One region of the Shewanella sp. DW31 genome, then DNA from elsewhere that is predicted to be linked to it. Evidence: predicted binding sites of a transcription regulator. Region 1 holds the regulator's gene; each other region holds the start of a gene.
The links. Region 1 encodes MetJ, which represses methionine synthesis genes. Its sites were predicted from a motif close to TAGACGTCTAGACGTCTA; they were not measured.
Positions count from the first base shown of each region.

Region 1 (4,412 bases):
TGTGGGGCGCGATTAAGGTAAAGTCAGTGTGCGATGCATAACTTGAACGCACCGCTAAGCTCACTTCAGTATTGAATAACGGCTGCAAAGTGCGCGAATGCAATACTGGCGAGCCCAAACGCGCTAGGCGATCGGCTTCGGCAAGTGACATACTTTTCAGTAACTTGGCATCGTTGATTTTATTAGGATCGGCGTTGAACACCCCTTCCACATCGGTCCAAATGGTCACGCGCTCGATATCGGCGAGACTAGCAATCAGGCTGGCACTAAAATCTGAACCATTACGACCAAGTAACAAGGTATCGCCACGCTCGTTAGCACAGATAAAACCTGTGATCACTAAGCGTTCATTTGGATGCGCGGCTAATAGGGCTTGTACTTTAGCGCGGGATTCTTGTACCCGAATTTGCGGCACAGCGGCTTCATCGGCCACTAAAATTGAACAGGCATCCACATGGCTTGCCGCCACGCCAGATTCGCGCAGTAGCGCCGCCATTAAACGTGCCGACCAACGTTCGCCAAAGCTCACCACATGATTGATTTGGTATTCGTTGCGCTCGTCTAAGGACAACAAGCTGATGAGTTGCGCTTTATCAGTGGCCAAACGCTCACGCAGATCTCGGGCTTGTTCATTCGACAACAACTGCTCAATCAACCCCTGTTGGTAACTGATCAGCACTTGTAATTCTTCTTGCCATAGCTGACCCGCATCACGCAGCGCTAATAATTTATACAGGAAATTCGTGCTTTTACCCGCCGCAGAGACCACCACGAGATCATCACTATGACCGTGGGTTAACAGGATATGGGCAACTCGACGATAACAATCGGCATCCGCTAAACTGGAGCCACCAAATTTATGTAAGTGACAACGTGCCATCTATTATTCCTCTACTGACAAGCCGCAACGGCGGCTAATCCTGCTTGAATATCTGCAACTAAATCGGCGGCATCTTCAATACCCACCGATAGACGCAATAGGGTGTCCTTAATACCAGCCTCGAAGCGCGCCTGCGGCTCCATGGCTCTGTGGGTCATAGTGGCGGGCACTGCCACTAAACTTTCGACGCCACCTAAACTTTCCGCCACGCTAAATAAGCTGAGTGCACCTAAAAAGGCCACCACTTCGGCCTCGCCGCCTTTGAGCTCAAAGCTCAGCATAGCGCCAAAGCCCTGTTGTTGCTTGGCCGCAATGGCGTGACCTGGATGATCCGCAAGCCCTGGGTAATAGACTTTGCTCACCACAGGGCTTTGCGTTAATACCTCAATAATACGCTGGGCATTGGCTTGATGCTCGCGAATACGCACCGCTAAGGTACGTAGGCCGCGCAGGGTCAGATAACTGTCAAAGGCTGACCCCGTTAAGCCTAGAGTGTTCGACCACCAATGTAAGCTTTCGCCGATTTGCGCGTCTTTGGCGACCACAGCGCCGCCGACCACATCGCTGTGACCATTGATATATTTAGTGGTGGAGTGGATAACGATATCCGCGCCTAACAATAGGGGTTGTTGCAATATCGGCGATAAAAAGGTGTTATCGACCACCACCAGCGCGCCGACCTCATGGCTCGCCTTAGCAATGGCTTCGATATCTACCACACGCAATAACGGGTTCGATGGGGTTTCGAGCCACACCATCTTAGGATTCTGCGCAATGGCGGCGGCTAACGCTTGGCTGTCGGTTTGGTCGACCACAATGAGCTTAAACTGGCCTTTCTTCGCCAAGTTGGTAAATAAACGGTAGGAACCGCCATAGCAATCATGGGGTACAACTAATAAGTCATCGGGGCCGAGCAAAGTGGTCACTAAGGTGATGGCCGCCATGCCAGTGCACGTCACTATGCCAGTGGCGCCCTTTTCTAATTGCGCTAATGCTTCGCCTAAAATGCAGCGCGTTGGGTTGCCTGAACGACTGTAATCGAATTCGCGGGGATTTTTATGACCATCGAAAGCGTAATTAGTCGACAAATAAATCGGTGGCACAACTGCACCATATTGAGTATCGCTTTCGATACCCTGACGCACTGCCAGTGTGGCTAATTGACGCTCTGCCATGGGGGACTCCTAAATTCGGTAGACTGATAGAGATGTCTGGACGTCTAAATGTACCTAAGCCCAACGCCATCGTCAATAGGCGTGAAGACGTTTAGACGTCTGAACATAAAGAAATCTGTTTGCAATCACAAAGAAATAGTAGCAATAATTTGACTGTTCTTTGTAAGGGTTTAAAATCTGCCCCGAATTTAGCGTTATAACAGGTGAGTCAATGACTGAATGGAATGGGGAATACATCAGCCCCTATGCTGAACATGGCAAGAAGAATGAACAAGTAAAAAAAATTACTGTGTCTATTCCGCTCAAAGTGCTTAAGGTCCTCACGGACGAACGTACTCGTCGTCAGGTCAATAATTTGCGTCACGCCACCAACAGCGAGCTGTTGTGTGAGGCATTTTTGCACGCCTACACTGGCCAGCCATTGCCCAACGATGAAGATCTGTCAAAAGATAACCCAGACAGCATTCCCGCCGAAGCCAAGTTGTTGATGGATCAAATGGGAATCGAGTGGGAAGACATGGAATAGCGACTCATCGCTTTCAAAGTCATATCACAGTGCTCATCAATAGGGATCGTTAACGATCCCTTTTTGTTTATACCCAAGCGACTTCAAACTTTAAATTTCACCATCTTGAGTTGGTTTGGGATATAGGAAATCCTATGTTTTCTATGATAGATCCACAGACACTCGCCTTAGCCTCGCTGGTCGTGTTTCTGGGCGCCTTAACCCAAAGTCTTATTGGGTTTGGGCTTGCGGTTGTCGCCAGTCCTTTGCTGTATATCGTCGATCCACAACTTGTACCTGCGCCTGTTATTGCTATGGGTTTCTCCATCGCCCTGCTGACCTTAGTGCGTGAACGCGGTCACTTAGAATTCAATGGCTTGCAATATGCGCTCCTAGGTCGCGTGCCCGGTGGTTTTATCGGCGCGAGCCTGTTGCTGTTTGCGCCTCAACCCATACTGGGTTTATCCATCGCCGCCATTGTGACTGTCGCAGTGATCCTCAGCCTGTATAAATTCAGCCTGCCAGTGAATAAGAAAACCCTCTTCGGTGCGGGCGTGGTTTCAGGGATCTTCGGCAATATCGCCGCGATTGGTGGCCCGCCGATGGCGATTTTGTTGGCAGGCAAAGATGCCTCGCAGTTTCGCGCAGCGCTGTCGGCCTTCTTCATTTTTAGCTCCATGATTGCACTGATCATTTTAGCGATCACTGGCTTATTAGAATTAAAACATCTGTGGCTGTCGTTGATGCTGCTCCCCTCAGTGATTTTAGGTTACTTAGTCGCAGGACGATTAGTGGGCCGTGTCGATAAAGAGAAGACAAAGATGGCAACGTTAGTCCTGTGCAGTATCAGCGCCTTAGTGCTAACGGTGAAGTCAGTTATCGAACTCTTACCCCAATAAGCGTCCCGCTTGTACTGGCAAACCTTCTCAAAATTCAAACAATAAAAAAGCACTGACATTGCCAGTGCTTTTTCTTTATCTATCAATATGTAAAGCCAGCTTACATTCAGCTTAAATAGCTTTGCCCTGCGTACACAATAAAGTGTCTTAAGGCGAGTACGCCCGTTAAGCTCGCACAAGCCACCATGATCATTGCGCCCTTAGTGTGGCGAGTCGCGGCTGGTAGCAGCATAAACAGCAATGGAATACCAAAGCCGATACCGACAACGCCTATCCAGAACACGCTTGCCCATAGCCCAGAGGTTAACGACGCTAAGGCCGCAGCAGCCGCGCCGCCCTTGAAGTACAAGGCGCAGAACAACATGAACAGGAACAAGATTTCAATTGCCATCACAGGCAACTCTAACCCGTGCATCTTGACTAAGGTTTTATCGTGGCTGTCAGTCTTAAACAGCAAGAGTGCCAGTACCGCGTTTGCCGCAGCGCCCGCCGATAAACCCGACACTAAAAACAGCGCAGGCAGTACCGCAGTGTTGAGCATAGGATAGGCATTCATCGCCGAAATTAAGAAGCCAGTGTAAGCCCCTACGCCAATGGCGAGGACAAACAACAATACTTCAATCAGCTTTCGAAATGGCATAAGTAACTTAGCGATAGGTGTTAGGAAACCCAAACCCCATTTTGGTAAGTCATCCCGCAGCACAATAATGGCGTACGCAAAAGCTAAGGGAGAATACGCCAGCAGCGCCAGCACCCCGATTGCCATCACAGACTGGAAGTTATAGTGAATTAAGATCAACCAAAAGTGGAATGGTTTGGTTAAATCAAACACTAGACAAGCTAGACCTAAGCTAATTGCCACAGGCCCAATAATGGCTGCCGCCTTAAGAATGCTGCTTTCAGCTCCCGCGCTGAGTTCCTTATTCGCCCAGCGCAAACCAATGCCAATCAGT
Region 1 covers NZ_JADWMP020000019.1:6,903-11,314, reverse strand. Annotated here, with positions in the region: gene GWI56_RS15475 (bifunctional aspartate kinase/homoserine dehydrogenase II) at 1-880, opposite strand, end outside; gene metB (cystathionine gamma-synthase) at 892-2,055, opposite strand; gene metJ (met regulon transcriptional regulator MetJ) at 2,267-2,581, shown strand; gene GWI56_RS15460 (sulfite exporter TauE/SafE family protein) at 2,716-3,459, shown strand; gene nrfD (NrfD/PsrC family molybdoenzyme membrane anchor subunit) at 3,566-4,412, opposite strand, start outside.

Region 2 (4,412 bases), on a different contig from region 1:
GGGCGGAAAACCGACCTTGTCGACCAGCACGCGGTAGGCGCGGGTACAAATTTCGATTTTACGCGCCTTAGTATCGGCCTGACCTTGCTCATCGAACGCCATAATAATGGCCGCCGCGCCGTAGCGTTTCACCAGTGTTGCTTGCTCGATAAACTTGGCTTCGCCTTCTTTAAGGGAAATCGAGTTAACTATGCCCTTGCCTTGAATACATTTGAGGCCAGCTTCGATCACTTCCCACTTAGAGGAGTCGATCATAATAGGTACGCGGCTGATGTCGGGCTCAGAGGCTATCAAGTTTAAAAACTTGTGCATGATCTCTGCGCCATCGAGCATGCCTTCGTCCATGTTGATGTCGATGATTTGCGCGCCGCTTTCGACCTGCTCGCGGGCCACATCGAGCGCTTGCTCAAACTTGCCTTCTTTGATTAATTTTAAAAACTTGGCCGAACCTGTAACGTTGGTGCGCTCACCCACGTTAACGAACAGGGATTGGGCGTCGATAGTCAGTGGTTCCAAACCGGCTAAGCGGCAAGCGACGGGAATATCTGGCAAAATACGCGGGTCATGGCGGCTCACCGCTTCGCGGATCACGCGGATATGTTCAGGCGTACTACCACAACAACCACCGATAATATTGAGCATGCCTTCGCGCGCCCAATCTTCGATCACATTCGCCATGTCTTCTGGGGTTTCATCGTAACCGCCAAACTCGTTCGGCAGGCCTGCATTCGGATGCGCCGACACATAACATTCGGCTATACGGGATAATTCTTCGACGTACGGGCGCAATTCTTTTGGCCCAAGTGCACAGTTAAGACCGATAGATAAGGGCTTGATATGGCGAAGGGAATTGTAAAAGGCTTCGGTCGTTTGGCCTGTCAGTGTGCGGCCAGAGGCATCGGTAATGGTGCCCGAAATCATGATCGGCAATCTGTCTTTAGAATGCTGACCAAATAAGTCATCGAATACGGATTCAATCGCAAACAGCGCGGCTTTGGCGTTTAAGGTATCGAATATGGTCTCGACCATAATGATATCCGCGCCGCCTTCAATCAGCGCCTTAGTGGATTCTTTGTAAGCAGTCACTAACTCATCGAAGCTGACGTTGCGATAGCCTGGGTCGTTCACATCAGGGCTAATCGAACACGTACGGTTAGTGGGGCCTAACACACCGGCGACATAGCGTGGAATGCCTGTGGCAGCAAAGGCTTCATCACAGGCTTCACGGGCGAGTCGCGCGCCGGCTAAGTTAATTTCGGCGGACAGCGACTGCATGTCGTAGTCGGCCATGGCGATGGTGGTGGCGTTAAAGGTGTTGGTTTCAATGATGTCGGCACCGGCGTTTAAGTAGTCGGTGTGAATTTGTTTGATGATGTGGGGTTGCGATAAGACCAAGAGGTCGTTGTTACCTTTGACATCCGTATGCCAATCTTTAAAGCGTTCGCCGCGATAGTCCTCTTCTTCCAGCTTGTAGCCTTGGATCATAGTGCCCATGGCACCGTCTAAGATCAGAATGCGCTCTGCAAGCTGTTTGCGAATGTCTGCTAATATTTGGCTGGCTTTGGTTGAGGGTATCGTCATAAATAATTACCTTAAATACAGCTAAGTTAAGTCCAAAAATCGGCCATTGTTATGCTAAGTGCATTTTATTGTCGTCAGCCGACATTTTTTTGAATACTTGCTCTTAAAAATTTGTTTTGGACATTTAAACGTATAGACGTCCATAATACGCGACTTATGATTGTCAGGGCAAGATGAAAGTCAAAGGCATTAGGAGCGAGAATCGAGAATCTAGAATTTAGGCCCTCGGCTTGAGTTTCTAGCATCTAGTCCCTAACTAAAAAGGCATATATGAAACAAGTTCGATTGTTATTGTTACGCCACGGTGAGTGTGAAGGCGGCGCGATCTTGCGGGGTCGTGTGGATGTGCCTTTAAGCAAAAAGGGTTGGCAACAAATGTCGGCAGCAGTTGAGTCACAGGCCAGCGTGTGTAGCGCGATTTATAGCTCGACTTCACGCCGCTGCGCCGATTTTGCCCACGCTTTTGCCGCCGAGCTGCATTCGACGGCGGCACTGATATCTGAGTCAAGGCCATTGCAGGCGCAGTGTTTGTCGGGTTTACAGGAAATTGATTTTGGTGATTGGGACGGTTGTCGGCTCGATGAACTGTATCAACAAGAGGGCGAACACTTAGCGGCGTATTGGCAAAACCCTTGGCAAACTCCGCCGCCTAATGGTGAAACTATGGCAAGTTTTGAGTCGCGGGTGAATGGGACGATTGACCAGATACTCGCCGCCGAGTTTGAACGATTGACCCTTGACTCACATAAAATGGGTAATGAAAACAGTGCCATTAATGAAACCACTGACAATATGCCAGCCACTCAAGTGTGGGTCGTGACCCACGGCGGGGTGATCCGTCACTTAATGGCGCGTGCCTTAGGGGTTGAACGGGCGGTGGGGTTTTATAGTCAACTCGATTTAACCGTGGCGGCCGTGGTGAGCATTAATGTGCTGCAAGATGAACAGGGTGCCTGCTATTGGCGTTTAGATTGGCCGAGTGGGCGCAGGTGTTGAGGCCTTATTTCACGACCTAGGAGTTATGATGTAGGCGTGATCGTTTGGCGAGAATAAGCTGACATGAAAATATTCTGATTTAAACAGCATTGCCTAATGGGATAGATGTAGGATAATGCTTTTCCCTGACGTTTGAACGAGATAGCGTATTACATGCGCAATGAGTGATAACGTCGCAGAAATAGGTGTTGGGAATAGACTCTCTTTGTTCGAATCGCTCCGTTGTTTTAATTCAAGTGGCGTTGTTAACAAAGAGCATATCAACCCAAACATAATAGGGAATCGGGGAGCTGCTCGTCAGTCAGCCCGAACTGTGCCCGCAACTGTGAGTAGTGAAAAAGATCTCGAATCTTCTTCCCTACGAGTCAGGAGACCTGCCTATTTCTGTTATCGCTGCGTGCAGCCTTAGTTCTCGAGCGGGTGACTCGAGGGAGCAGATGACAATATGCACAACCTTTTTTTATACAGGTTTGGACTCGATAGGAGCGCCGCTTAGGTGAAACTTTCCGCAATCCAAACTAACAGCCCCGTGAATGACAGTGACACTAACCCGTCATTGAGCCCGTCAGTCGCGCTCAATGTGAGCCAGTTGAGCTGGTGTATCGATGGCAAAACCATTCTTTCCAATATTAACTTCACGCTGCCAACGGGGCAGATGCTGGGGCTGATTGGCCCTAACGGTGCGGGCAAGTCCAGTTTACTGCGCTGTTTGTATCGGTTTGTTCGCCCAACTCAGGGCAACATTACTCTTTTTGATCAAGATATTGAGCGCTTGTCGCCCAAGGCGTTTGCCTGTCGCGTTGCCGTAGTGCAGCAGGATACACCGCACTATTTTGACCTCACCACAGAGCAATTGGTCAGCATGGGCTTAACGCCCCACAAGGGCATGTTCGATACCAATTCGAGCTGTGATACTGAGCGTATTGCTAAGGCTTTAGAGAAAGTTGGCTTGAGCCATAAGATGCACCAACAATATGAGCACTTATCCGGCGGTGAAAAGCAACGCGCCTTGATTGCCCGCGCCATAGTGCAGCAGCCACAGCTTTTAATCCTTGATGAGCCAACGAATCACCTCGATGTGCGCTATCAAATTCAAATCCTCGAATTGGTGCGTAGTCTTGGGATTAGCGTGATTGCCTCTATTCATGATCTTAATTTAGCCAGTGCCCTGTGCGACAGTTTGTTGTTGATCCATAACGGGGAAATCAGCGCTATGGGGACGCCAACCGAAGTATTAACCGAGGCGCGAATTGGCGATGTGTTTGGCGTGTGTGCTCAGGTATCGCCCCATCCACAACATAAAAAGCCCTTAATCAGCTATTTTTATGGTTACCACCATGTAGATCATGGCCTGAACGAGCGAGGCGAGGGTGGATGACTCAGGGGAGTAAACAATATTTCATCTCATATTTGGGGCGTATCGTGACACCGTTGACGAGACAACAACTGATGCTGCTCGTATTAGGTATCATCACTTTGATAACGCCTATTGCCGCGACGAGTTTTGGTGCGGCGAACATCAGTTTTACGGATGTTATTCAAGTATTTATCAATAAGGAGACGAACCTCACTCAAGCCAATGGCATGACTGAGCGCATTGTGATGGAGCTCAGGCTACCGCGCATTTTACTGGCTTTTGTGGCGGGTGCGGGTTTGTCTCTGGCGGGCAGTGTGTTGCAAACCGTGACTCGCAATCCGCTCGCCGATCCCTATTTGTTTGGTATTAGCTCTGGCGCGTCCTTTGGCGCTGTGGTGATGTTGACCTTATTCACTGGCTCTGGATTTTTTGATAATGCAGGCATGGCGGCACATTCTGGGCTTTTTAGCGGTTCGGG
Region 2 covers NZ_JADWMP020000001.1:87,836-92,247, reverse strand. Annotated here, with positions in the region: gene metH (methionine synthase) at 1-1,581, opposite strand, end outside; gene GWI56_RS00405 (histidine phosphatase family protein) at 1,852-2,577, shown strand; cobalamin riboswitch at 2,798-2,974, shown strand; gene GWI56_RS00400 (ABC transporter ATP-binding protein) at 3,074-3,955, shown strand; gene GWI56_RS00395 (iron ABC transporter permease) at 3,952-4,412, shown strand, end outside.
Region 2: a site for MetJ is predicted at 1,707-1,724, ahead of metH (methionine synthase). Genes of this name have one in related genera too.

Region 3 (4,412 bases), on a different contig from region 1:
TTGGCGCCTTTATTCTGCTTTAATATTTTATACTCATCATATTAAATCAAAGCATTACGCTTCATCTAATGAGTAGGGCAGAGCTTGGATCGTTAAATGTGATTGTTCATCGTCGGCAAAACGTAGCTGAGTATCATTAGCCGTGTCATTAGGAAGTACGGCGGTTAACAAGACTTGATTGCCACGCTGCACAAACTCAATGATTTGGCCTCCACGACGGAAACTGTCTTCCATCGCGATTTCAAGGCCAGACTCTAGGCTGATTTGCTGCTCAGTGTGGCCACGTAAGATATACAGGGCGCGTTTATTACCACCGCGATATTTCATTCGCGCTATGGTTTCTTGTCCCATGTAACAGCCCTTATTGAAGCTGATACCGTTAACCGCTTGTAGATTACACATCTGCGGTACGTACTGACTGGCATGGCTGGCGGCAAGGTTGGGGTAACCTGCTGCAATCTCTAACGCTTGCCATGCACTGGCGTCAAATACACTCAGTTCCGATTGCGCAACTAAAGCTGCTGCGGCATTTGGTGTTAATACTAAAATAAAACGTTCAGCGTCTTTTAAAATCGCACCATTTTCAATGAGTGTGAGTTCTTGCTGAATATCACCAAAATGCTGTTTCACAAATTGGCTTGCCTGTTCACCGGCAACCCCGAGCAGAGTCCACTCAGCGGATGCATTGCTTAAGGTGGCTTTACTAAACACGGCATATTTTTGTAACTGGGGTAAATCGACTTCGATGGCATCCTTTGGCATCAACATAAAGAGTGCATCTTGAATGGCAAAGGTTCTGAAACTGGCCAGCATTTTACCTTTAGGATCGCAATGCGCGCCCCAGCGCCATTGATCTGTGGCCAATGAGCTGATGTCTGTGGTCACTTGGCCATGGATAAAACTGCGGCCTTGTTCTCCAACGACTTTGATGAGGCCCAAATGAGATAAGTTGGCAAGCATAAGTGGAGGCAAGGTAGCGTCCAGATCCCAATGGGGCGTAGAAACTGAAATAGTCATAGCGAGATCCTGAAAATGAAGACGATGTGAGAGGCTAGATTGTAACGGAATTCCAGTTGGCTCAAAAGCATAAGGCGCACATATCTGTGAATGATCTGTCCGCCTTAATATGTGTGCTTTAGTCGATAGGCTTAAAGCGAGTGGAGTTTAAAGTTTAAAACAGCACGCGGGTACGCAATGTACCTTCAATGGCTTTGAGTTCAACTAAGGCTTCTTCCGCTTGAGTTGTGTCGACTTCCATCACGACATAACCAATTTCTGCGGTGGTCTGCAAATATTGGGCGGCGATGTTGATGCCTTTTTCCGAGAAGGCTTGGTTGATCTTGATCAACACGCCCGGACGGTTTTGGTGAATATGCAGCAAGCGCGAGGTGCCTTTATGCGTTGGTAATGACACTTCAGGGAAGTTAACCGCAGAAACGGTTGAGCCGTTGTCTGAGTATTTAGCGAGCTTACCCGCGACTTCAATACCAATGTTTTCTTGGGCTTCGGCCGTGCTACCGCCGACGTGCGGCGTGAGGAGAACATTGTCTAAACCGCGTAGAGGACTGATAAATTCATCGTCATTCGATTGTGGTTCAACGGGGAATACATCGATTGCGGCACCTGCGAGGTGACGTTCTTTTAACGCAAAGGTTAAAGCTTCAATATCGACTACAGTACCGCGTGATGCGTTGATAAAGATGCTGCCCTTTTTCATTGCTGCAAACTCGGCAGCGCCTATCATGTCTTTTGTTTGTGGAGTTTCAGGGACATGTAAGCTTACTACATCAGCTTGTGCTAATAGGAGTTCCAACGAATGGACTTGTTGTGCGTTACCTAGTGGCAGTTTGTCTTCGATATCGAAGAACACGACGCGCATACCTAAGGTTTCCGCCAGAATGCCAAGCTGAGTACCAATATGGCCGTAACCAATCACACCTAAGGTTTTACCACGCACTTCATAGCTGCCCGCTGCGGTTTTCATCCAGCCGCCACGGTGAGCGATAGCGTTGCGTTCAGGGATACCCCGCATCAACATAATGATTTCGCCAATCACGAGTTCTGCAACACTGCGCGTGTTTGAGAAGGGTGCGTTAAATACTGGGATACCAAGGGATTCGGCGGTGGCAAGGTCAACTTGGTTGGTTCCAATACAGAAACATCCAATCGCGATTAACTTCTCGGCACGTTTCAGCACCTCAGCAGTTAATTGGGTACGCGAACGAAGTCCCACAAAATGCGCATCTTTAATGGACTCAAGTAAGGCTTCATCGCTTAAGGAAGCTTTGTGGTATTCGATATTGGTGTATCCCGCACGTTCAAATACATCGACCGCAGATTGGTGGACGCCTTCCAACAGCAGGATCTTGATCTTATCCTTGTCCAGCGAATGTTTCGCCATGATATGGGTACCCTCTAATTAATAGAAATGTTTCTTATGATATGCTCACAACCTTCACCCACCAAAGTAGCACTTTTTTTGCTCAGTGTGGAGGGCTAGATGGCTAAAGTTAATATTCTAAATTTAGAACAATATCGCATAAGAGGAAGAAACATTGAATAACAAAATCGCATGGTGCGGTATTTACCTCTCAGTTTTGGTGTGGTCGGCGATAAAACCCGCAGATCCTTTCACATGGTGGCTCGAAGCCTTGCCTGCATTGATTGCTGTACCGATTTTATTCTTTACTCGTAAACGTTTTCCACTAACACCTTTAGTGTATTTTCTCGTCTTAATACACTGCTGTGTGTTGTTTGTAGGCGCTCATTATACTTACGCTGAAGTGCCGTTATTCGACACGATTGCCGATTGGATGGGTTCAGAACGTAATAATTACGATAAAGTGGGTCATTTTGCGCAAGGTTTTATCCCAGCCATGCTGGCCCGTGAAATTATGTTGCGTAATCAAGCTGTCAAACCTGGGGCTTGGTGTGCGTTTCTTGCCACTTGTTTTGTGCTCGCTTTTTCGGCGTTTTATGAACTGATCGAATGGTGGGTTGCCGTGGCAACCGGCGAAGGGGCTGAAGCCTTTTTAGGGACTCAAGGCTATGTATGGGATACCCAATCCGACATGTTTCTTGCCCTCATTGGCGCAATTGTCGCGTTAGCTTTACTGTCTCGTTTTCAAGATAAACAAATCGCGAGACTCAAGCAGAGGATTTAGCGGCTAAAAGTGGGTGATGCTCTCTGTTCGAGTTGTAAGACTTTCTTCCCTGAAATGTATGGTGTGAGTGTGATGACATTGAGTTGTCATACTTTAGTGTTGTTATTGTGTTTTCTTTGTGTTGCAACTTTGGGTTGATAACGTCATAGTTGGAAAGTATTAGGTGCTGGGCGTTGGCCAAGTAAAACGGTATTTTTGACTGTTATTCCATTTTATTGTGGTGAGTTAGTCGAACCTACTAGCATTAAACAGGGAATAGTACATTTGGGTGATGTTTTTCAATCGTTAACTAGTCAGAATTAACTAGGTTAATGGAATGTTGAAAAATCTAACTAAAAAGACGAGTCAAACATACCATTTTGCAATAGAGAATACTTTTCAGGGAGGAGAGTCATTGAGCACAATTAATGAATTGGTTTTTTTACACCAAATGGCCGCGCCATGTCATTTAGCGTTACTCGCTGAATCCATTGGTTTGAAAACGCGTATAGTAAAGCATGCGGCTGAACTGGATTTAGACAAGAGTCGCCGTAGTTTTTATCTGATCACCCAAAAAGGTTCAGCATTAGATAACAAAGGGATACCTCTGTTAGCTTCGCGATTAGTGTCACATTTTCCTGTGGCGCTGTATCAAGTTGAGCGTGACTCCTTAGACCAAGAATCTGCAATGTTACTCGGCATTCGAGGTATTTTATTTGCCGATCAACGTATGGATCTGATGTTAACGGGTTTACGTAAAATGGTGGCAGAGGAACTTTGGTACGATAGAACTTTACTAAGCAAAATGTTCCGCCGTGTTGTACAAAAGTTAGAAGGTAATAATGAAATGCCCTCTGATACTGTAGCTATGCTGCAGATGCTGACATCCCGTGAACGCACTATCATTCAATTCGTATCGAGTGGTGCGAGAAATAAAGAAATCGCTCATAGGTTATGTATCAGCGAACATACAGTGAAGGCACATATTTCTTCTATTTTCCGCAAGACCCAGTCTCGTAATCGGGTTGAGCTTTTACGTTGGGCGCAAACCTATCAAACTCACTTTGAGCTGTGCAGTTAGTCAGTTAAAGATATTGGTCGTTAGCTTTTCGCTGTGAGTGGTTAATGTTAATGATTACTAGCATATCAACATAGAAAAGCGGGAATGTTTATTTAAACATTCCCGCTTTTTGTTTAACACCCTTTTTATAAACCACCACCAAAGAGTTTAGCTGTGGTGGTTTAACAGTATTGACTAGTATTGCACTA
Region 3 covers NZ_JADWMP020000010.1:129,502-133,913, reverse strand. Annotated here, with positions in the region: gene ygfZ (tRNA-modifying protein YgfZ) at 55-1,017, opposite strand; gene serA (phosphoglycerate dehydrogenase) at 1,172-2,401, opposite strand; gene GWI56_RS10740 (DUF2238 domain-containing protein) at 2,556-3,164, shown strand; gene GWI56_RS10735 (LuxR C-terminal-related transcriptional regulator) at 3,559-4,224, shown strand; gene GWI56_RS10730 (curlin) at 4,399-4,412, opposite strand, start outside.
Region 3: a site for MetJ is predicted at 2,490-2,507, ahead of serA (phosphoglycerate dehydrogenase). Genes of this name have one in related genera too.